Regions from separate parts of the Microlunatus sp. YIM B11417 genome, predicted to be linked through region 1. Evidence: riboswitches for the same ligand, from Rfam matches in the RefSeq annotation. Region 1 holds a riboswitch; each other region holds the start of a gene.

Region 1 (7,421 bases):
GTCGCGGTCGCCAACACCAGGTGCTACGGCGGCGGGATCCAGATCTCTCCGGATGCCGACCCGCGGGACGGGCGACTGGACCTGACGATCATTCATCCGGTCGGCCGGTTCCGGCTGCTCCGGCTGCTGCCCAAGCTCTACACCGGCGACTTCGTCACCGACCCGTGCGTGGAACGGCTGCAGGCCACCGAGGTCCAGGTCGACGGCCCGGGCCTGGTCGCCTTCGGCGACGGCGAGCTTCTCGGCGCGACCCCGCTGACCGCAAGGATCGCCCCCCGCGCCCTGCCGGTCTTCACCCCCTGATATTCCGCCGACCGGTCACAAAAGCAGGCGTTCTGGCGGCGTGTCGCTGCACAACTGACCGGTCGATCGCCGGTGACACAAGCGCGCACAGACCTGTTCGACGCGAATCCGCCACGGCGCGTTGTGCGCTACGGGCGGCGCAGGGCGAGCAGGTCGGTCGGGTCGGTGGCGGTGCTGAGGCCGCCGTCGACCGCGCGCTGCTCGAAATGCAGATGGCAGCCGTCCGGGGCGCCGAGGTCGCCGGTCTCGGCGATCGGCTGGCCGGCCCGGACCCGGTCACCGGGCCGGACCAGCACCTTGCGCGCGTGGCCGATCAGGACATCGACCTGGCCGTCGGCGGTCACGACCCGGAGCCGGAAGGCCTTCTCTCCGTACGCGGTTCCGGGCCGGCCCGGTCGGGCCGGCTCGACCACCCGGCCGGCGACGCCGGCTCGGAGCGTGGTGCCGCAGGGGAGGGCGATGTCGATGCCGTGGTGGAAGCCCTGGTCGCCGTCGCAGCGCTCGTCGGGGGTGTAGTACGGGGCGTCGGTGCAGCCGAAGTCGATCATGATCCGGCGGGCGCCGTCGAACCAGGGCGAGCGATGCCTGGACCGGTCGTCGGAATAGAACCGCCATCGCGGGTCCGCCCGCTCGGTCGGGGACTCCGACGTCCGGGACGGAGCGGGCGCGGAGGGCGATGGCGACGGTGAAGGGGCCCGGGGACTCGGGGACGGCGTCGCGGACGGGCGCGAGGTCGGGCTGCTGCTCGAGGCGCCGCCGGGACCCGCGCCGGAGTCGGTCCGGGACGGGCACCCGGACAGTCCGAAGCCGCTCGCGGCGATGATCAGCATCACCGCGACGGCTCGACCGGACCCGTGCATGACGTCGAGGCTAGCCTCGACCCCGGGTGTGTCGGCCCCCGCACCCGCTGATCGGTGAGCACCCGCCGAGTCCAGCTCGGCACTAGACCGGACCTGGGTGAATTTCGCCGCGGCTGACCGGCGGGAATTCACTCAAGGATGGCCGGCGCCGGGGCGACCCGACCGAGCTGCCGTGCGTTGGATCGTGGGACAGGGGTTCCGAAATCGTCGGTTCGATGTTGAATGGATCAGGCACATAGTGGATATCTGTCCCATATAGACACGGTGAGGTGTCGATCGTGAATCATTCAGCGCGTTTCGGTCGTCGCGGGTTTGTCGCACTCGGCGGCACCCTGGTGGGTGCCGTGGCCCTGACACAGCTCGGGGCCTGGCCCGCCGCCGCTGGCCCACGGATCCTGCACGTTCGCGATTTCGGCGCCCGGCCGGAAGACGACACCGACGACACGGCTGCCATCCGGGCGGCGATCGCGGACGCGCTCAGCTCGGGGCGGCCCACCGAGATCCGGTTCGACACGGGCACCTACCGGCTGCGCCCCGGCGCCGAGCTCGGCGCGAGCCTGCCGATCACCGGCGCGTCCGGGCTGACGCTGACCGGCGCGGTCGGTCGGGACGGACGGCCGACGACCCGGCTGCTCAGCCTGATCCCGCTCGCGAACGACCTCGCCCCGGCGACCCAGTTCCAGCTCACCGACTGCCGCGACCTGACCCTGCGCAACCTGATCTTGGACTACGCGCCGCGCGCCACCACGTCGGGGGAGATCGTCGCGGTCGACGCCACCGCCGATCAGGTGACCGTCGACGTGTTCGAGGGCAACGCCCACTTCGACGGCATGCGCTGCTATTCGGCGAACAGCTGGGACCTCGCCACCCGACAGCTGAATCACGTGGCTCCGTTGACGATCGGCGCGAACCCGGACCAGTTCGCCAACGTCTGGCACAGCGTCCCCGGCGGTTCCGGCCGGCGCTACACGATCACCGGCTTCGGCTTCTCCGACCGGGTCCGGCCCGGCGACGGCGCGTCCTGGCACTTCAACGTGGTCGGCGGCTCGTACAACGTCTACGCCCTGGGCTGCCGGGACCTGCGGCTGGAGAACCTGATGATCAACAACGCGATCGGCGCGGGCATCCTGGCCGGCTACGGCCACAACCTGACCTGCCGGGACGTGACCTTCGCGCCGGACGGCAACGATCTTGCCGTCGGCCCGCGCGACGCGATCCACCTGTCCAACAACACGGGCCGGCTGGACTACCGTGGCGGGCGGCTGGCCGGGGTGCGCTGGGATCCGCTGGTGTCGCGGAGCTCCTTCGTGCGGGTCGCCGCGATCGAGAACGCGCGCAAGATCACGATCGCACCGGCCTCGGCGGGCTCACGGCCACTGCCGTTCCGGACCGGCGACGAGCTCACGTTCTGGTCCGGCCCGGTCCCGTCGACCGTGCGGATCGCCGCCGTGACGCCGGTCGACGAGGCGGGCTCGGCGTTCCTGATCATGCTGGACGCGGACCTGCCGGGCACCGTCGCCGTGGGCGGCCTGGCCACCAGTTCGGGCCACGAATGGGATGAGGCGCGGATCGCCGCGGCGACGATCGACGGCAACATCGGCACCGCCCTCGTGTTCATGAACAAGAACCTCGTCGTCGAGCAGTGCCGGTTCGCCAACAACGCCTACCACGACATCGGCTTCGGTACGACGAGCGGACCGACCGGCTCGTTCGCCCGCAACGTGATCGTCCGGAACAACGTCTTCGCGGGCTCCGGCTGGGTCCGCAAGTACACGAAGTTTCCGTCCAGCGGGGCGATCACCACGCTGGCCAACAACGGGGCGTTCACGACGCAGCCGTACAACAGCGGAATCGTGATCGAGAACAACCGGTTCAGCGATCTGACCGAGCCGTTCCAGGCCGGTGTCTACCTGCGCAACGCGCGCGCCGTGACCGTGCGCGGGAACAGCTACCGCCGGGTGGCCGAGCCGGTGGTGGTGGACGAGGCGTCGACGGAAGGGATCACGGTGGAGGACTGACCGGAATCCAGCCGAAGTCGGCGGCTTCGGGCGATCCGGAGCCAGATCTCGCCGAGTCGGCTGGATTCCGGTCACCTCAGCCGGGGAGTCCAGGCGCCGGGTGCGTGGCCATCAGTTCGGCCACCTCGCCCCGCACGGCGGTGATCGTCGCCTCGTCGTCGGACCGCGCGGCGGTGATCACCCGGTCCATCCAGTCCGCGATCGTGATCATGTCGGCGGTGCCGAGGCCGCGGGTGGTGGCGGCCGGCGTGCCGATCCGTACCCCGGACGGATCGAACGGCTTGCGGGTGTCGAACGGCACCGTGTTGTAGTTGGCGACGATCCCGGCCCGGTCCAGTGCCTTCGCCGCGGCCTTGCCGCCGATGCCGTTGCGACTGAGATCGATCAGGATCAGGTGGGTGTCGGTGCCGCCGGAGACCAGGTCGTAGCCGAGCTCGAGCAGCCGGGCCGCCAGCGCCTTCGCGTTGTCCACCACGGCTCGCGCGTAGTCGGCGAACTCCGGCCGGGCCGCCTCGCCGAGCGCCACGGCGATCGCGGCGGTCGTGTGATCATGCGGTCCGCCCTGCAGGCCGGGGAACACGGCCCGGTCGATCGCCTTGGCCCGGTCGGCGTCGCAGAGCAGCATCGCGCCGCGCGGCCCGCGCAGCGTCTTGTGCGTCGTGGTCATGATCACCGGCGCATGGCCGGCCGGGGAGGGGTGGGCACCGCCGACGACCAGACCGGCGATGTGCGAGATGTCGGCGGCCAGCAGTGCGCCGCTCTCCCGGGCGATCTCGCCGAACGCGGCGAAGTCGATGGTCCGCGGGATCGCCGTACCGCCGCAGAAGATGATCTTGGGCCGCTCGGCCAGGGCGAGGTCACGGACCTGATCAAGATCGATCCGGCCGTCCCGCCCGACCCCGTACCGGACGCCGCGGAACCAGCGCCCGGTGGCGGAGACGTCCCAGCCGTGGGTCAGGTGGCCGCCCATCGGCAGGCCCATCCCGAGGATCGTGTCGCCGGGTGCGGCGAAGGCGAGGTAGATGGCCAGGTTCGCCGGCGAGCCCGAGTACGGCTGCACGTTGGCATGATCGACGCCGAACAGCCGGGTGGCCCGCTCGGCCGCCAGCCGTTCGACCCGGTCGACGACCTGGTTGCCCTCGTAGTAGCGGCGGCCCGGATAGCCCTCGCTGTACTTGTTCTGCAGCACGCTGCCGGACGCGGCCAGCACGGCGGGGGAGACGTAGTTCTCGCTGGGGATGAGCCGCAGCGTGCTCGCCTGGAAGTCCTCCTCGGCGCGGAGCAGTTCCGCGACCTCGGGGTCGGTGGCGAGCTGGTCGGGGGATGCGGTGAGCGTCATGCCAGGGTCCTTCCGGTCGTCGAGACCGGATGCCCAGGCGGGCGGCATCACGTTGGAGGTACGTCATCGCGGCTCCCTCCGGGTTCACTCCCGGGTACGCCAGTCACCGCGACGCCATGATCATAGCCAACGTCCCCTTCGACAGGCTCAGGGCGCGTCTCCATCGAAGGTTGCAGGCGGGATGGATCCGATGGCCGATGTGGGTACGGCGGCGGATGCCTAGCGTCGTCGAGGTGACGACGACCTCCTCCGAACCCACCGCCTCGAAACCGTCGACCACGACGAGACTGCACGGCCTGGACGCCCTGCGGGCCGGGGCGCTGCTGCTGGGCATCGTGCTGCACGGGCTGATCCCGTTCCTCCCGGCCGGCGGCTGGCTTGTGGTCGACCGCTACCAGAGCGAGGCCGCGCTGGCCGTGGTCTACCTGATCCACCTGTTCCGGATGGTGCTGTTCATGACGCTGGCCGGCTACTTCGGCCGGATGGTGCTGCAGCGCCGCGGCGCCGGAGCCTACGTCCGGGACCGGGCGCTGCGGATCGGCCTGCCGGCGGTGGCGTTCTGGCCGCTCGCGGTCGGGTCGCTCGCCCTGATCGCCATCGCGGCCGGGTCCCTGGACACCGCCGAGGCGACCCAGGCGTCCCCCGACCTGCCCGGACCGCTGGCGGTGCTGATGCCGGGGCACCTGTGGTTCCTGGTCACCCTGCTCCAGCTGGTGCTGGTCACCGTCGCCGGTCGCGCGGTGCTGGTACGGGTGCTCGGCCGGCAGCGCTGCGCGGGGATCGCGGACCGGATCGGCTCGGTGCTGGCGTCGCCGGCCGGGCTCGGGATCGCCGCGCTGCCGTACCTGATCGGGCTGGTGCTGCAGGGCCAGGGCGGGGACCTCGGCATCCAGGAACCGCCGACCATCGTGCCGGTCCCGGGTGCCTCGGTGGCCTACCTCGGCGCGTTCCTGACCGGCTGGTTCCTGCAGGCCCGGGCCGACGCCCTGCCGCGGCTGGGCGGGCGCTGGCCGGTGCTGCTGGTGCTCGCCACGGTGCTGTCCGTGCTCGGCTGGTTCGGCCCGGACGTCCTGCCACCGCTGGCCAACTCGGCGGTGGCGGCGCTGGCCGGCTGGTCCTGGACCTTCGGGCTGCTCGGTCTCGCGGTGCGGACGCTGCGGCGGGAGCGGCCGGTCGTGCGTTACCTGGCCGACGCCTCGTACTGGATGTATCTGCTGCACCTGCCGCTGCTGACCCTGATCGAGCTGGGGTTGCGCGATCTCGCCTGGCCGATTCCGGTGAAACTGCTGATCGCCTGGGCCGGCTGCACCGCGGTGCTGCTGCTCAGCTACGACGTGCTGGTCCGGTCGACCTGGATCGGTCGCTGGCTGAACGGCCGTCGGCACGAGTCCGTACTGCTGGCCAGAAGGACGGGATCCCGTCGTCGGTGATCGGCGGCTGGTAGCCGGGCGGCCGTTCACGTTCCGGCGGCTCCGGCCGGGGCGGCGGATCGGTGATCTCGGTGCCCGTCAGCAGTCGCCATCGCGCGCGGGTGTTCTCGGCGCCGAGCCGCTGGGACAGCAGCTGGGAGGTCCGCGGGCTGAACGACACGTGCAGGGACGGCTCCTCGGCCGAAACAGCTCCAGCGCGGCCGCCGGGACCTGACAGAAGGGCCGGTGGTACCGCCACACGGCGTCGTCCGGACCTGGCACCTCGGGCAGGGCTCGGGGATCTGTCACGTCACGACCCTGAGTCCGGGTTGGTACCGTTGGCGACGACATGGAGCAGGCGAGTTCAGATCCGGCCGCGGCGTACGCCAGGTTCCGGCAACGGCAGCTGAGCCCGCTGCTGGCCGAGTTCGCGGGCGGTTACGGCTTCGAGCTGGACGACTACCAGCGCGAGGCGTGCGCCCACGTCGAGACCGGGTCCGGGGTGCTGGTGGCGGCGCCTACCGGGGCCGGCAAGACGATCGTCGGCGAGTTCGCGGTCTTCCTGGCGCTGCGGAGCGGCCGGAAGTGCTTCTACACGACGCCGATCAAGGCCCTGTCCAACCAGAAGTACGCCGACCTGGTCCGCGCCCACGGGGCCGCCTCGGTCGGCCTGCTGACCGGGGACACCTCGATCAACTCCGAGGCGCCGGTGGTCGTGATGACCACCGAGGTGCTGCGCAACATGATCTACGCCCGGTCGGCGACGCTGGCCAACCTCGGCTACGTGGTGATGGACGAGGTGCACTACCTGGCCGACCGGTTCCGCGGCGCGGTCTGGGAGGAAGTGATCATCGGGCTGGCCGAGTCGATCCAACTGATCGCGCTGTCGGCGACCGTGAGCAACGCCGAGGAGTTCGGCGAGTGGCTGGCCGAGGTGCGCGGCGACGTCGCCGTGGTCGTCTCCGAGCGACGGCCGGTGCCGCTGTTCCAGCACGTCATGGTCGGCCGGCGGATCCATGATCTTTTCGCCGACGTGGCGCCGACCGCGCAGGCGACGCCGCAGCCCGGCAAGGCCGAGGTGAACCCGGAGTTGATCAAGATCGCCCGGGACGAGGGCCGCCGGGTCCGGGACGACTCGCGGCGGCCGCGCGGCCGGACCGGCAAGGGCAAGCGCACCGTCTCGTACGGCAGCGGACGGTACGGCGGCGCCGCGCACAAGCGATTCTCCGACGGTGGCGGGGGACGCCCGTCGCGGGCCATGGTGCCGAACCGGCCCGACCTGGTGGAGCGACTGGACGCCGAGGCGCTGCTGCCGGCGATCGTGTTCATCTTCTCCCGGGTGGGCTGCGACGCGGCCGTCGGCCAGCTGCTGGCGTCCGGCATCCGGCTGACCTCGCCGGAGGAGCGCCGGGAGATCTCGTTGATCATCGAGCGGCACGTGTCCGGGCTGAGCGGCGCCGACCTGCGCGCTCTTGATCATGGCCGGTTCGCC
Region 2 (7,421 bases), on a different contig from region 1:
GGCCCGACCCGCGGCTGGCCCAGACGGTGTGGGACGCCCTCGGCGACGCCACGACGGTGCTCAACGTCGGCGCCGGTGCCGGCAGTTACGAGCCGACCGATCGGTCGGTGACCGCGGTCGAACCATCCGAGAGCATGCGCCGCCAGCGACCGCCCTCGCTGGTGCCGGCGATCGACGGCGTGGCCGAAGCGCTGCCGTTCGCCGACGACTCCTTCGACGCGTCCATGACCACGTTCTCGGTGCATCAGTGGGCGGACCTCGAGGCCGGCCTCGCCGAAATGCGCCGGGTGACCCGCGGGCCGGTCGTCATCCTGACCTGCGATCCCGACCTGCTGCACCGCTTCTGGCTCACCGAGTACGCTCCGGAGGTGATCGAGACCGAGCGCCGTCGGTACCCGACGATCCGCCGGCTGCGCGACGGACTGGGCGGCGACGTGACCGTGGACCTGGTGCCGATCCCGCTGGACTGCACCGACGGGTTCAACGAGGCCTACTACGGCCGGCCGGAGCAGTTGCTCATCCCGGAGGCGCGCTCGGCGTGCTCGGCCTGGAGCTTCGTCGCACCGGATGTTCGCGAGACGTACGCGCGGGTGCTCGCGGAGTCGCTCGAGAGTGGTGCCTGGGATGCGTCGTACGGTGAGCTTCGCCGCCGGCCGACCTTCGAAGGATCACTCGTCCTCGTGCGCGCGATGCCGTCCTGACCAGGAGAACTCAGGCCGGAGGAGCCCCGTCGAGCCAGGCGCGGTAGGCGTCCAGGTCGACGTTGCTGCCGCAGACGATCGTGACGACGTGCCGGCCGGCGAAACGATCATGATCTTCGAGGACGGCCGCCAGACCGAGCGCGGCCGACGGTTCGACGACGAGGCCGGCGTGCTCGTACAACAGGCGCATCGCCGTGATGATCGACTTCTCGGAGACCAGGACGGCGTCGTCCGCGACGAGGAGCAGGTCGCCCAAGACCTCCGGGATGGGGTGCCGGCCCGCGACGCCGTCGGCGATGGTGTGGATCGAGTCCGTGGTGACGACGCGTCGTTCGTGCCAGGAACGCGTCATCGCCGGTGCCCCGGACGGCTGGACGCAGATCACCTCGACTCGGGGCGCCTGGGCCTTGATCACGTGACCGACGCCGGTCGCCAGGGCGCCGCCGCCGAGCGCGATCAGGACGGCATCGAACGGCGGTTCGGCCGACCGGTGCTCGACCAGTTCCAGGCCGATGGTGGCAGCGCCCTCGCAGGTCTCGAGGTCCAGGCTGTCCTCGACCAGCCGGATGCCGTGATCACCGGCGATGGCTGCCGCCCGCTCGCGCGCCGTTTCGATGTCGCCGTCCACCAGCTCCAACCTCGCGCCCAGCGCACGGATGCGGTCGAGCTTCGCCTTGGCTGCATGGCGAGAGGCCACGACCGTGACCTCGAGTCCCCGCCGCCGACCGGACCAGGCCAGGGCCTGGCCGAGGTTGCCCGCGCTGGCGCACACCATGGCGCGCGGGCCGGTCTCGGAGACCCGGCTCGCCACCACCTCGGTCCCGCGCGCCTTGAAGCTGCGGACCGGGTTCGCGGTCTCGAGCTTGATGCTCACCGCACAGCCGAGGACGGAGTCCAGCGCTTCGCAGCGGTACAGGGGAGAGTCGAGGAAGACCGGATTGATCATGCTTCGGGCCGCCCGGATCCGAGCCGGGTCGAGCCGGGTCATCGTGCGGCTCCCGCGTACCGGTCCACGGCGGTGACGACCGCGAGCGCGTCGTGGAGGGCCGCGACATCGTGGGTCCGGATGAAGTCGACGCCCTGGCCGGCGGCGTACAGCTCGGCGGCCAGGCTGGCCGGCCCGATCCCGGCGAGGTTCCGCCCGGTGATCGCGCGGAGGAACGACTTCCGCGACGGCGAGACCATGATCGGAACGCCGTACCGGGCTCTGATCGTGTGGAGTTCGGCCAGTACGGCCAGCGACGGTTCCGGTGTGGCGCCGAGGAAGTAGCCGAGTCCGGGATCAATGATCAGCCGCTCGCCGTCCAGGCCCGCCGCCTGCAGCGCGGCCAGCCGCTGATCGAAGAAGCGCAGCAGGCCGGCCAGCACAGCCTCGGGATCGGTGCAAACCTTGGTGGCGGGACCGTGCCGCTGCACCGAGTGCATGACGACGAGCCGACAGCCGCTGTCGGCCAGCTCCGCGTACCGTGCCGGGTCGGCGAAACCCTCGATGTCATTGAGGAACGTTGCGCCGCGAGCGGCGGCGAACTGCTGGGTCCGGGGCTGGTACGAGTCCACCGACACTGCGATCCCGGCGGCGACCAACTCCTCCAGAACCGGTTCCAGCCGCCGCACCTCCTCCTCGGCCGTCACCTGCTCGGCTCCCGGATGACTGGCGGCCGGTCCGAGCTCGATGACGTCGGCCCCCGCCGCGTGCAAGCGGTGCGCCTGCGCGAGGGCGTCCGCCGGAGCCAGGAACCTTCCCCCGTCGGAGAACGAATCTTCGGTGACGTTGACGATCCCGACCAGCGTCGGGCGGGGCTCTCCCTGGGGAGCCAGATGAGGTAGCACAGCCGTGTCTCCCGGATCTCGATCAACCAGAGCCCAGGCGCACGGCACGACGTCACGTCGACGAGGCCGCTCCCTGATGGTGATCCATCGCAAGACGCCAGTCACGGCCCGATCGACACCCTAGCAAGATCACTCGAGGTTCTTCGGCGGGGCCGATCGCCGGGATGCGGCGACAAGAGATTCGGATGGCCCCGCGGGATGCGGCGGCCCTGGAGACGCCGCAGCCGTGTCGGTGCCGTACGAGGCTGAGCGACCCGATTCCCTTGGTCGTCAGGGAATCGGGTCGCTCATGATCACGACGCGCAGTGGACGTCGACGAAGTAGGTCGCGGACTTCTGGGTGTTCCTCGCGACCGAGACCGGAACGGTCACGGCCCCGTCGGCCGGCTGGTAGGTCGTCCCGTTCGGACCGTGAACGTCGTCGATGATGCAGCCCGGCTGGTCCTTGATCGTGATGAAGTGCTGTCCCGGCTCGACCGCTTCGACGTGTGCTTCGTGAAACGCCAGGACCGCGGGGTTGTACTCGGAATACTTGACGTTGCCGGCTCCGGCAGTGTCGGTCCACGTCACCGCCAATCCGTCGATGTAGCCCGGCGTGCCGTGCTCGGAGAACCGGGTGTCGATCTCGATCGGTACGTTGTCGCGGACCTTGAAGTTGTCGGTCTTGCTGTAGCGGGGGACGAAGCAGTTCTTGTTCCCGGGCGCGGTGCAGTCCAGCAGCTCGGTCGGGCTTACCCAGACCTTGTAGACACCGCCGTTGTTCGGGGTGTCGGCGAACGGGAACAGCTGCACGGTGGCTCCACCGTCCTCGCCCTCAGCGCCGGTCAGGTGGGCACACGCACCCGAGGGCGTGACGTCCTGGATGACGCCGCTGGTGTCGACGGTGAACTGCCGGCAGGTCACCGGATCGGTGGAGAGCAGCGTCTTGCCCGATGGGTCGGTGACCTGGAAGCTGTACGTTCCCGCCGGGAGCCCCGCGGCGTCAGCGGGTGCGTTGATGCCTGGACCGCCGTTGAGGTAGACGTCCTCCTTGGCGCCGTAGCTGTTGAGATTGACGGGCACACCGCTGGCATCGGTCGTGAAGATCGCTCCAGAAAGGGGAGTGGTCGGCGGTTCCGCGGCAGCCGGCGCCGCGATGGTGGTCGCGAGAACCGCTGCCCCCACCACCGCGAGAAGAAAGCCCTACGCATGACTCCCTCCTGCGGGAAGCTGGGTGGATGGGACCGTTGCCAGAGTGCAGGAGATCTCATGCAGAAAGAGGTGCTGCCCCCGACGCGGATGAAGCTACGCTCACCCCACATCCACGGAGTGATAGTTATGGGAATGTGATCCTCGTGACCGAGTGGTGCGATTCGTGCTTACCGAGCGGCACTGAAGACGATCCATCGATCCAGTCCGCACCGGCGAAAGCTTGGGCACACGCCAAGATCAACAACGATCCGGCGCACCAGATCCTCCGCACCAGGTCGCGATCTCCTCGGAAGCAGGTGAATTGCCCTGCGAACAAGGGGTCTGGTGGGCGCAAAGGGACTCGAACCCCTGACCCCCTGCTTGTAAGGCAGGTGCTCTAACCAGCTGAGCTATGCGCCCGCACCGGGTGTGCGTCGACTAACAGTAACGGCAGCGGGGCGGCGGGCCAAAGGCGATTCCGCCGCCGGGCTTGACGTATGTCGATAGTGGAATATGATCACGATATGGCCAGGGCAGCGACCACCTCCGACGTGTTCAACGCGGTGGCCGAGCCCTGCCGCCGGGAGATCATCGGCGCGCTGGCGGCCCGGGAGCGGTCGGTGGGGGAGTTGGTGGAGACGCTCAGGTTGCCGCAGCCGGTGGTGTCCAAGCACCTCGCGGTGCTGCGGGCGGTCGACCTGGTGGGGGTACGCAACGACGGGCGGCGCCGGGTCTACCGACTGGAGCCGGCCGCGCTGGTACCGATGGAGAAGTGGTTGTCCGGGCTGCGGCGGACCTGGTCGGATCGGTTCGACCGGTTCGACGCCCTGCTGGCCGAGTTGCAGGACGGCAGCTCATGATCAACGAGACCGCGGTGACGCTGCCCAGTGAGACCGAGATCATGATCACCAGGACGTTCGATGCTCCTCGTGAGCTGGTCTTCACGGTCTGGACGACGCCGGACCTGGTGCGCCGGTGGTGGACCTCGCCCGACGCTCCGCTGGTGGTCTGCGAGATCGACCTCCGGGTCGGCGGACGCTGGCGGTACGTGTCGCGCGACGCCGACGGCACCGAACTCGGCTGGTACGGCACCTATCGCGTGATCGACCGGCCGCGCCGGCTGGTCTCGACCGAGGGCTTCGAGGGCAATCCCGGTGTCGAGGCGATCAGCGAACTGCGACTGACCGAGCAGCAGGGCCGGACCACGATGATCATCACCGTGCGCCACGGCAGCCGGGAGCACCGGGACAACCACGTCAGCTCCGGCATGGAGGCCGGGCTGAATCGATCTCTCCGGCGGATCGATGCCATTCTTGACCAACTGACGAAGGAGCCATGACCATGACACCCGCTGAGCGTTACCGGCAGGTCGCCGCAGGGTTCACCGAACGCGTCCGCAACGTCGCCGAGCCGGACTGGGCCAAGCCCGCGCCGCCGGACGGCTGGACGGCGCGCGACGTCGTCGGCCACCTGACCGAATGGTTCCCCGCCTTCCTGGCCTCGGGGGCCGGCATCAACCTGCCGCAGGGACCTCCGGTCACCGAGGACCCGCTGGCCAACTGGACCACGATGAGCGACGGGATCCAGCAACTCCTGGACGACCCGGCCACCGAGGGCAAGTTCCTTGATCATCCGGTGGCCGGGCGTCATCCCCTGCCGCAGGCCGTGCAGAACTTCTTCACCGCCGACGTCTTCATGCACACCTGGGACCTGGCCCGGGCCACCGGACAGGACGAGACGCTCGACGAGGAGTTCGCGGCGGAACTGCTGGCCGGCATGGAATCGCTGGACGAGGTGCTGCGGGCCAGTGGGCAGTACGGGCCGAAGGTCGAGGTGCCCGAGGATGCGGACGTCCAGACGAAGTTGATCGCGTTCATCGGCCGGCAGCCCTGAGCTGGTGACGACCGAAGTCCTGTTCTCCGCCGCGGATCGCTACTACCGGTTCGCGGTGCAGGAGCTCAAACGATCACTGCCCGTGGCTGATCATGTCGCCGTCGGTGACGACGCCGGCCTGATCCGCCTGGACGGTGCGGGACTGGCCGAGGTGGTCACGGCGGCGCGGTCCGGTGACCTCCGGTTCGTCCGGCATCTGGCGAACGCGACGGCGCAGCTGCCAGTCGACCAGGCCGACGACCCGGCCGTGATCATCGACCTCGCGACGTCGGCGGTGCCGGCGAAGAGCCCGATTGCCGTGCAGGTCTGGGCGAGCGGCCGGAGCCGGCACCGGCCCGAGGCGATCCGGGCGGCGATCGCCGCCCGGCTGGCGACTGACGGCCGTGAGGTCCGGCGAGCCGGCTGCGACCACGTCCTCGCGGTCTGCCTGGGTGAGCGGCGCGTCGTCGTCGGTCGGACCCGAACGGCGGACGCGCTGGCCGACTGGCCCGGCGGTCGGGTCCGGCTGGCCGACTCGCCGCACCAGATCTCGCGGGCCGAGCACAAGCTCGAGGAACTGTTCTCGTTGTTGCCGTTGACGATCAGCGGCGACGCGCTCGATCTCGGGGCCAGCCCGGGCGGCTGGAGCCGGATCCTGCTCGAGTACGGCGCTCGCCGGGTGCACGGTGTCGACCCGGGGGAGCCGGCCCCGTCGCTCGCGCGCCGGCCCGACCTGAGCTGGCACCGGACCACCGCGGGGGAGTTCATCCGGCGCACCCAGCGGACCTTCCAGGTGATCGTCAACGACATGCGGATGGACCCGCTGCAATCGGTCCGGACCATGATCACGGCGGCTCGACTGCAGCGCCCGGGTGACTTGATCATTATCACACTCAAGATCACCACCAACCGGCCGGTCGAGAACATCGACCGTGCGCTTGGGAATCTGGGCGATTCCTACAAGATCATCTTCGCTCGACAGTTGCATCACAACCGAAACGAAGTTACGGTCGTCGGCCGACGGCGGTAATCGCCGCCGCCACGGATTGTCACGGGCTTTCCGTACCGAAGGCTGGCCCTTGGGCACGCTCCTGAGTATCGTTACCAGGAGATTGTCAACAATCCTACGGCCGCTGGTGCCCGGAGGCGCCGCTGCCGTGGTTCGGGGCCGCCCCGGGCCGGGACGGAGGAGAGTTCGATGACTGATGCAGCAGCCGCCGAGTCCGCCAAACCACCGGAGGAAGTCGATCCCAGAACCCTGCGCCGTGCCGTCGGCGCGTCGGCCATCGGCAACGCGACCGAATGGTTCGACTACGGGCTCTACGCCTACGGGACGGCCTACATCACGGCGAACCTGATCCCGGGCGAGAACGTCCTGATCACACTGGGCATCTTCGCCGTGTCCTTCCTGATCCGTCCGTTGGGCGGGATGGTCTGGGGGCCGCTGGGTGATCGCCTGGGACGGAAGCAGATCCTGGCGATCACGATTCTATTGATGTCGGGCGCCACGCTCTGCATCGGGTTGCTGCCGACCTTCGCGACGATCGGCTACGCAGCGCCACTTCTGTTGATCCTGCTGAGGCTGATCCAGGGCTTCTCGACCGGTGGCGAGTACGGCGGTGCGGCGACGTTCATGGCCGAGTACGCGCCGGACAAGAAGCGGGGGTTCTACGGCAGCTTCCTCGAGTTCGGGACCCTCGGTGGGTTCTCGCTCGGCGCGCTGTTGATGTTCGCGGCGTCGCAGATCCTCAGCCCGGAAGCGATGATGGCCTGGGGCTGGCGGGTGCCCTTCCTGATCGCCGCTCCGATGGGGCTCATTGGGCTGTACCTGCGGTCGAGGATGGAGGAC
Region 3 (7,421 bases), on a different contig from region 1:
GACCCGAAGGCGCGGCTGCGCAGGCCCGCGGCGCGGCGCAGGGTGGAGTGCCGCCCGTCGGCGGCGACGGTCAGGGCCGCGTGCACCTCGAGCGGTTCGTCCCGGTCCGTTCGCCGTACGGAGACGCCGGTGACGCGGTCGCCGGACCGGAGCAGGCCGGTGGCCTCGGCCCGGCGTAGCAGCCGGAAGTTCGGGTGGCGCTCGGCCTCCTCGGCGAGCAGATTGAGCAGGTCCCACTGCGGGACCATCGCGATGTAGGGGTACCGGGTGCGCAGGCTGCCGAAGTCGGCCAGGGTCAGCGGCCGGCCGTCGATCATGGTCTCGGCCCGCTCCACCCGCTGGTACGGCAGCCCGGCGAACCGCTCGGCCAGGCCGAGTTCGTCGAGCACCTGCTGGGTCGAAGGATGGACCGTGTCGCCGCGGAAGTCGCGCAGGAAGTCGGCGTGCTTCTCCAGCACGACCACCTCGATGCCCTGCCGGGCCAGGAGCAATCCGAGCATCAGTCCGGCCGGGCCGCCGCCGGCGATGCAGACCGTGGTCCGGAGAATCTCGCCGCTCATCATCCGACTCCTTAGTAGACGGAAGCGTTCCTTATGAGTCGAGCGTAGATCGGGGTTTGAGAGAACGCAAGCGTCTACTATCGGCGCATGGTGAAGGCGGTGAACGGCGTTCCGGGCCGGGGGACTCGTCGTCGCGGCGACGAACTGGTCCGGGCGATCCACGACGCGACGCTGGCGGAGCTCTCCGGCACCGGGTACGCCCGGCTGTCGATGGAGGCGGTCGCGGCGCGGGCCGGGACCGGTAAGGCGGCGCTCTACCGGCGCTGGCCGACCAAGCAGGGCCTGGTGATCGACGCGCTGAACGCGGCCCTGCCCGACCTGAGCGGATCGCTCGAGGAGACCGGAACCCTCCGGGAATCCCTGATCACCTGCCTGCGCGGGATGCGCGACGTGCTCGCCGGCCGGACCGCCTTCCCGGACGTGTCGGTGCTGGTCGAACTGATGCGCGAACCCGAACTGGCCAAGGCCTACCGGGAAAAGTTGATCACCGTCCGGATGGCGATCATCCGCACGGTGCTCGACCGGGCCGTCGAGCGCGGCGAACTGGCGGCCGACAAGATCACACCGCTGCTGGTGCGGACCGGCCCGGCCCTGATCCTGCAGGGACTGCTGATGACCGGCAAGCCGTCGCCCGATGCGGAGGTCGCCCGGATCGTCGACGAGATCCTGCTCCCGCTCCTGACCTGACTCGCCGCGCCGGACCTGTCGAAGAGCGCCCGAAGCGCAGTGGGGCTGGTCGCGCCCGACGTGGGGGTGGGTTGGTCGTGCCGACGCGGGCTGGCTGTGCCCGACGTGCGCAGTGGGGCCGGTCGTTCCCGACGTGTGGTGGGCCTCGTGCCCGACGCGCGGTGGGCCGGTCGTGCTGGATGCGGGTGGGGTGGTCGTGCCCGACGCGCCGTGGGATCGGTCGCTCCCAACGGGTGGTGGGCCAGTCGCGGCCGGCGTGCGCTGAGCCGGTCGTGACCAACGCGCACTGAGCCTGTCGAAGTGCGGGGACGGATTCCCCTGGCCCTTCGACAAGCTCAGGGGATCGTGAGGGCGGACGGCTCAGGGGGATCGTGAGGGCGGACGGCTCAGGGGATCGAGAGGCCGGCCGGCGCAGCGCAGGTCGACAGGGTGGATGGCTCAGTGCAGCTCGAGAGGGCGGACGGCCTAGTGCAGGAAGAGCCGGCGACCGGTCCGGACCAGGGTGATGCCGTGCTCGGTGCAGGCCTGCTCGACCTCCCTCGCGGCCGTGGAGCCGCCGGGCTCGATGATCATCGTGGTGCCGATCCGGGCGGCATGATCGACATTGTCCCGGAACGGGATGGCGCCGTCATGGACCATGATCACCCCGTCCAGCGCCGCCGGCCACTCGGCGCGTTCGGCCGCCGACGGCAGCCGGTCCCCGAGGTCGGCGAGCAGGTGCCGCGCCTCGAGCGGCGTCGGATCGCCGGTGGCCAGCGCCAGTTGCAGGTTGAGCCGGTCCTGGCGCCGGGTGCCGGGCGGGCCGGTGATCGACCGGGCCGCCGGATGCCGACGGAACCACCAGGCGGTGGCCTTGCCGACCGCGAGCCGGGTGCAGTCGACTCGGGACTGCTGACCGGCGGCGATCCCGATCGCGGCGCCGTCGCGGGCCGCGACCACCGTGTTGGACGGCGTGTGCCGGGCCGTGATCATGGCCAGCAGGGCGGTGTCCCGGTCGGCAGGATCCACCTGCGGCGGCAGCAGATCGGCCGTGATGCCGTCGAGGTCGGTCTGCTGGGTGATCATCAGCCCGCCGACCTGCCGGAGTTCCTCGGCCGGCCGGATGGCGTCCGGGTCGGCTTCCATGATCAGGAACGTCCCGCGCTTCTTCCGGCGCAGCAGGTCCACCGTGCCCGGCTGGTATCCGGGGGCGACGATCCCGTCGCTGATCACGCCGCCGAGGAACCGGGCCAGCTCCAGGTCGACCGGGTCGGAGACGGCGACCAGGTCGCCGTAGCTGCTCCGCGGATCGGCGTCCCGGGCCCGCAGGTAGGCCGACAGGACCGCGGTCGGCGCGTCGGCGATCGGCCAGTTGTCCATGATCACCTCGTCCAGTGGCCCGGCTGCGGCGACGCCGGCCGGGGCGACGTGCTTGATCGACGCGGCGACCGGCCGGCCCAGCCGGTTCCGGGCCGCGGCGACGAGCTGCCAGCCGTTCGCCGCGTCCAGCAGATTGATCATGGAGGGATGGCCGTTGATCATGGTGAACGGTGGTCGGCCGATCGATTCGACGGTGGCCGGCTGATGGGGATTGAGTCCGTACCTGAGCTGCATCGGGCACTCCTGAAGAGCTGCGCGAGAAGCCCAGGCGGACGACTTCTCGACCGGTGCTTCCCGATGGTGGCCCATCCGACGCCAGTCGCGGTGACGTCAGGAAGGCTAGCAACCGCGGCTCAGTCGAGGTCGACCGCGTTCTTCACCCGGTCGACGGCGTCGGAGTTCGCCGCCTGGCGGTCCTCGCCGACCAGCGCCTGATTCGCCTCGACGAACGGCCGCAGTCGCTCCTCGTACGCCCGGAAGGCCGCCAGATGGCCGTCCGCCTCGGCCGCGTGCCGGGCGAGTTCCTGGGCCAGGACGTACGCCTGCACGATCGCGAGGCTGGTGCCCTGGCCGGTCAGCGGCGACGGGCAGGAGGCGGCGTCGCCGATCAGCGCGACCCGGCCGCGGGACCAGCCGTCCAGCCGGACCTGGGCCATCGCGCCGAACTGGAAGTCCTCCGAACCGTCGAGGGTGGATCGCATCGCGTCCGCCTGCCACGGGATCTGCGCGATCCGCTCAGCGATCAGCCTGCGGTGCTCGGGCTCGTCCCGGTGGTCGATCTCCATCGGCTCGGAGCCGAAGCCGACCGTGATCCGTACCTCGGCGTTGTCCCGGGTCGGATAGACGACGTAGGTCGCCGCCGGGTCCTGCAGCCAGACCTGCCACTGATCGAGCTCGAACAGGTTCGGCCCGCCGAAGACGGCCAGGTAGGCGCCGAGATGGTGCAGCCACTGCTCCGGCGGGCCGAACGCGAGCCGCCGGACACCGGAGTAGAGCCCGTCCGCGCCGACCACCAGGTCGAACCGGCTCGGTGCGCCGCGGGCGAACTCGACCTCGACCCCGTCCGGGCCGTCGGTCAGCGCGGTGATCCAGTCGCCGTGGATCAGTTCGGCCGGGGCGTCGTCCCTGGCCGCGTCCACCCTGGCCAGGTCGTCCGCGAGCAGTTCGGTGAGTTCGGCGCGGAGGATCTCCACGTCGTCGCCGTCCAGCCGGCCGCTGCTCAGCACGAACTCCTCCGACCGCCATTGTTCGGTGCCGGCGCCGTCCAGCCAGGACATGCCGCGGAGCGTGGTCCGCCGCTGTTCCAGCGCGGCGCGACAGCCGAGTCGGTCCATGACCTCGAGGGCGGCGCCGCGGATGTCGACCGCCTGGCCGGTCGTGCGCGGCTTGCCCGCCCGCTCCAGGACGGTGACCGCGAAGCCGTGCCGCCGCAGCGCGCCGGCGAACAGCAGGCCGGCGATGCCGCCGCCCGAGATGAGCACTGACTGCATGATGTTCTCCTCCGTCGAATACAACGTATCCATCTGTCTATACACTGTACGCACAGATACATCGCTTTGACAACTGGGAATTCTGCGTCGTACGGTCTGATCTGTACTAGAACAGATGGGAGCGAAGTGGCGGAGACCCCGTATCTGGTGATCGCGGCGGACCTGCGCCGGCGGATCGCCGAGGGTGAGCTCCGGCCGGGCCAGCGGGTCCCGTCCACCCGGCAGCTGGCCAAGGAATCCGGCGTCGCCATGGCGACCGCGGCCAAGGCCTTGACCCTGCTGCGGACCGAGGGCGTCGTGGTGACCCGGCCGCGCAGCGGGACCGTGGTCGCGCCGGCCGCGGCGGACGCCGAGACGCCGGCCGCGATGACCGGCGAACCGGCCCGGGACCGGCTGCTGCAGGCCGCGGTCACGCTCGCCGATGCCGAAGGCCTGGGCGCGGTCTCGATCCGTGCCGTCGCCGGTCGGCTCGGCGTGGCGCCGATGGCCCTGTATCGGCACATCCGGGACAAGGACGATCTGCTGGCGTCGATGAGCGAGGCCGTGTACGCGGCGTCGCCGCCGCCGGGCGAGCTGCCACCGGCCTGGCGGGATCGGGTCGAACTCGCCGTGCGCGGGATGTGGCGGTTGCACCAGCGGCATCCCTGGCTGGCCCAGGTGACGCCGCTGAGCCGGCCGCTGACCTCACCGGGCCTGCTGGCGTACTCCGACATCGTGCTCGGAGCCCTGCTCGATCACGGCCTCGAGCCGCTCGCGGCGTTCGACACCAACGTGCTGCTCTACAACTTCGTCACCGGCATCGCGGCCAACCTGGAGGCGGAGGCCCGGGCCGCCGAGGCGAGCGGCGTCTCCGATGAGGAGTGGATCGACGCGATCACGCCCGATCTCGGAGCGCTCACCGGGACCGGCCGGTTCCCGGCGTTCACGACGGTGATCACGGCGCTGCAGGGACGCCCGGGCGGCTACGACCTCGACCTGGACCGGCTGTTCGAGCTGGGGTTGCGGGCCCTCCTGGACGGCGTCGGGCGGACTGCTCCCTGAGCCTGTCGAAGGGGCAGCCGCTCAGGAAAGGTAGCTGACCCGGCCGGCCGTCCCGCCGCCGAGGAACGCGGCCAGCGCCTCGGCCTCGGCGGTCATGGCGGCCCGTTCGGGCTTCGACAGAGGACCGAACGTCTCGATCTCGACCGTGACACCGGAGTCGGCGTCGCCGGTGCTCGTCCAGGTGCCGGCGACCCGGCCGTCCAGCAACACGAACCGAGCCCCGGCGACGCTGTGGTGCTTGTGCTCGTCGTCGATCATCCGGGACCGGTCGGCGAAACCGAGGACGACGTTGTCGAAGGCGGGCAGGAACCGCGGCGGCGCGGGTGCGTCGGCGGGGACCAGCTCGGCGTCGGCGAGATCCAGCAGCTCTCGCCCGGCCTCGTCGCGGTAGCTGCGCAGCCGCGGCCGGAGCCGTTTGATCACCGCCGGCAGCCCGGCCAGGCCACACCAGGCGCGGACGTCGGAACTGGTCGCCGGGCCGTACGCCGCGAGATAGCGCAGGACGAGCCCGTCCAGGACGTCGTCCGCCGGTACGGGCGCCGCGTCGCCGAGCCAGCCGGACAGGGTCAGGTTGCGGGCCGCGGCCCGCTGCCCCCAGACGCCGCGCGGCGGCACCTGGACCAGCGGCACCACCACGCCGATCATGTCGCTCAGGGCGGGGATGGGCACGTCCGGCCACTCGGCGGTGACGGCGCGCGCCACCTCCGAGGTCGTCCGGGGCTCGTCGAACCGCGGCGTGGCGACCTCGGCGAGCCGGTCCAGGTCGAGGCCGCCGAGCTCCCGGGCCCTCGCCGAGGCCGTACGTTGCACGATCATCGCGTGGTGCACCGGCCGGAATCGCTGCGCATCGGACGCCGTGTGCAGGTGCAGCGTCCGCCGCATCATGACGGTCCGGACCGCCTCGCGCCGCTCCAACAGCCCGACCAGTTCCGCGGGCGCGAAGCCGGCGAGCCTCGACCACAGGCCCACGTACGGCTCCAGCGGCTCCTGGGCCTGCAGGCCGACCAGCCTCTCGATCATCGTCGCGGCGGACTCGTCGGCGCGGTCCAGCAGGGCCTGGCGAGCGAGCGTGGTGCGGTTCAGCGTGGCTCGGGACACGGTCGTCGGTGCGGTCACATCAGGCATCCTGCCGGGCTCCGCCGACATATCGCTGAGAGGATGTCGAAATGTCGTCGCCGGCCCCGTTCCCGGGGTGACGGTGCCGCCGGGCACCGCGCAACCGCAGAGGAGAACGTCGTGACCAAGTACCTGCTGATCGTGAACTTCGAGGGCGGCGCCGTGCAGGAGCCGATGGAGGAGTGGAAGCCCGAGGAGATCACCGCCCACCTCGACTACTACCGCCGGCTGAACGACGTGCTGACCGCCAGCGGCGAACTGGTCCGCCACGAACTGCTGACCGGGCCGGACGTGGCCAAGGTGGTCACCTCCGACGGCACGACGCCGGTCGTCACCGACGGGCCGTTCACGGAGTTCAAGGAGTGGGTGGCCGGCTTCCAGGTCATCGACGTCGAGACGGAGCAGCGCGCGATCGAGATCGCCGCCCTGGTCTCGGCGGTACCGGGGCCGGGCGGCAAGCCGACCCAGCAGCCGATCCAGCTCCGCCGGGTGATGGAGCAGGGCCCGGCGAACGCCGACGAGATGGTCGACTACCTGGCCACGGCGGACGGCCAGTCCTGACCGTGCCCGAGGCCCAGCCCGCGATCGAGGACCTGCTGCGCACCCTCGCGCCGCAGGTCCTCGGCGCGCTCATCCGGCGGTACGGGGACTTCGACGGTGCCGAGGACGCGGTGCAGGAGGCCATGATCACCGCGCTGGAGCGGTGGCCGCGCGACGGCGTGCCCGAGCATCCGCGTGGCTGGTTGATCACCGCCGCGAGCCACCGGCTGATCGACCGGTGGCGCAGCGAACTGGCCCGCCGGGAACGGGAGGAACAGGATCAGCGGCGGGCCGTCGACGACGCCGAGGTGGCCGACACCGACGACACGCTCACGCTGTTGTTCCTCTGCTGCCATCCCGCGCTGACCCCGGCGTCGGCCATCGCGCTGACCCTGCGGGCCGTCGGCGGCCTGACCACCGACGAGATCGCCCATGCCTTCCTGGTCCCGTCGGCGACGATGGGGCAGCGGATCTCGCGGGCCAAGTCCAAGATCAAGAACGCCGGCGGCCGGTTTGCCCCGCCGGCGCCGGAGGAGCGACCGGCCCGGCTGACCGCCGTGCTCCGCGTGCTCTACCTGATCTTCACGGAGGGCCACACCGCGACCGCCGGCGACAAGCTGCACCGGGT

The links. A riboswitch is a leader RNA that binds a small molecule or an ion and turns the genes downstream of it on or off. The one in region 1 is predicted to bind ZMP and ZTP.
Region 2: another riboswitch for ZMP and ZTP. It lies ahead of folP (dihydropteroate synthase); the one in region 1 lies ahead of glyA (serine hydroxymethyltransferase).
Region 3: another riboswitch for ZMP and ZTP. It lies ahead of AC6CCG_RS01865 (5-aminoimidazole-4-carboxamide ribonucleotide transformylase); the one in region 1 lies ahead of glyA (serine hydroxymethyltransferase).

The regions. Positions count from the first base shown of each region.
Region 1 covers NZ_JCAMPJ010000003.1:93,163-100,583, forward strand. The annotation lists gene AC6CCG_RS15595 (diacylglycerol/lipid kinase family protein) at 1-303, shown strand, start outside; gene AC6CCG_RS15600 (M23 family metallopeptidase) at 432-1,163, opposite strand; gene AC6CCG_RS15605 (right-handed parallel beta-helix repeat-containing protein) at 1,508-3,181, shown strand; gene glyA (serine hydroxymethyltransferase) at 3,258-4,520, opposite strand; ZMP/ZTP riboswitch at 4,545-4,637, opposite strand; gene AC6CCG_RS15615 (acyltransferase family protein) at 4,754-5,950, shown strand; gene AC6CCG_RS15620 (DEAD/DEAH box helicase) at 6,279-7,421, shown strand, end outside.
Region 2 covers NZ_JCAMPJ010000010.1:58,127-65,547, reverse strand. The annotation lists gene AC6CCG_RS29915 (class I SAM-dependent methyltransferase) at 1-701, shown strand, start outside; gene AC6CCG_RS29910 (threonine ammonia-lyase) at 712-1,689, opposite strand; gene folP (dihydropteroate synthase) at 1,686-2,489, opposite strand; ZMP/ZTP riboswitch at 2,556-2,646, opposite strand; gene AC6CCG_RS29900 (hypothetical protein) at 2,825-3,694, opposite strand; tRNA gene AC6CCG_RS29895 (tRNA-Val) at 4,044-4,120, opposite strand; gene AC6CCG_RS29890 (ArsR/SmtB family transcription factor) at 4,225-4,560, shown strand; gene AC6CCG_RS29885 (SRPBCC family protein) at 4,557-5,039, shown strand; gene AC6CCG_RS29880 (TIGR03086 family metal-binding protein) at 5,036-5,593, shown strand; gene AC6CCG_RS29875 (SAM-dependent methyltransferase) at 5,598-6,602, shown strand; gene AC6CCG_RS29870 (MFS transporter) at 6,771-7,421, shown strand, end outside.
Region 3 covers NZ_JCAMPJ010000001.1:377,991-385,411, forward strand. The annotation lists gene AC6CCG_RS01855 (FAD-dependent oxidoreductase) at 1-563, opposite strand, end outside; gene AC6CCG_RS01860 (TetR/AcrR family transcriptional regulator) at 648-1,247, shown strand; gene AC6CCG_RS01865 (5-aminoimidazole-4-carboxamide ribonucleotide transformylase) at 1,713-2,840, opposite strand; ZMP/ZTP riboswitch at 2,862-2,939, opposite strand; gene AC6CCG_RS01870 (FAD-dependent monooxygenase) at 2,960-4,096, opposite strand; gene AC6CCG_RS01875 (GntR family transcriptional regulator) at 4,223-5,137, shown strand; gene AC6CCG_RS01880 (winged helix DNA-binding domain-containing protein) at 5,159-6,253, opposite strand; gene AC6CCG_RS01885 (YciI family protein) at 6,374-6,814, shown strand; gene AC6CCG_RS01890 (RNA polymerase sigma factor) at 6,817-7,421, shown strand, end outside.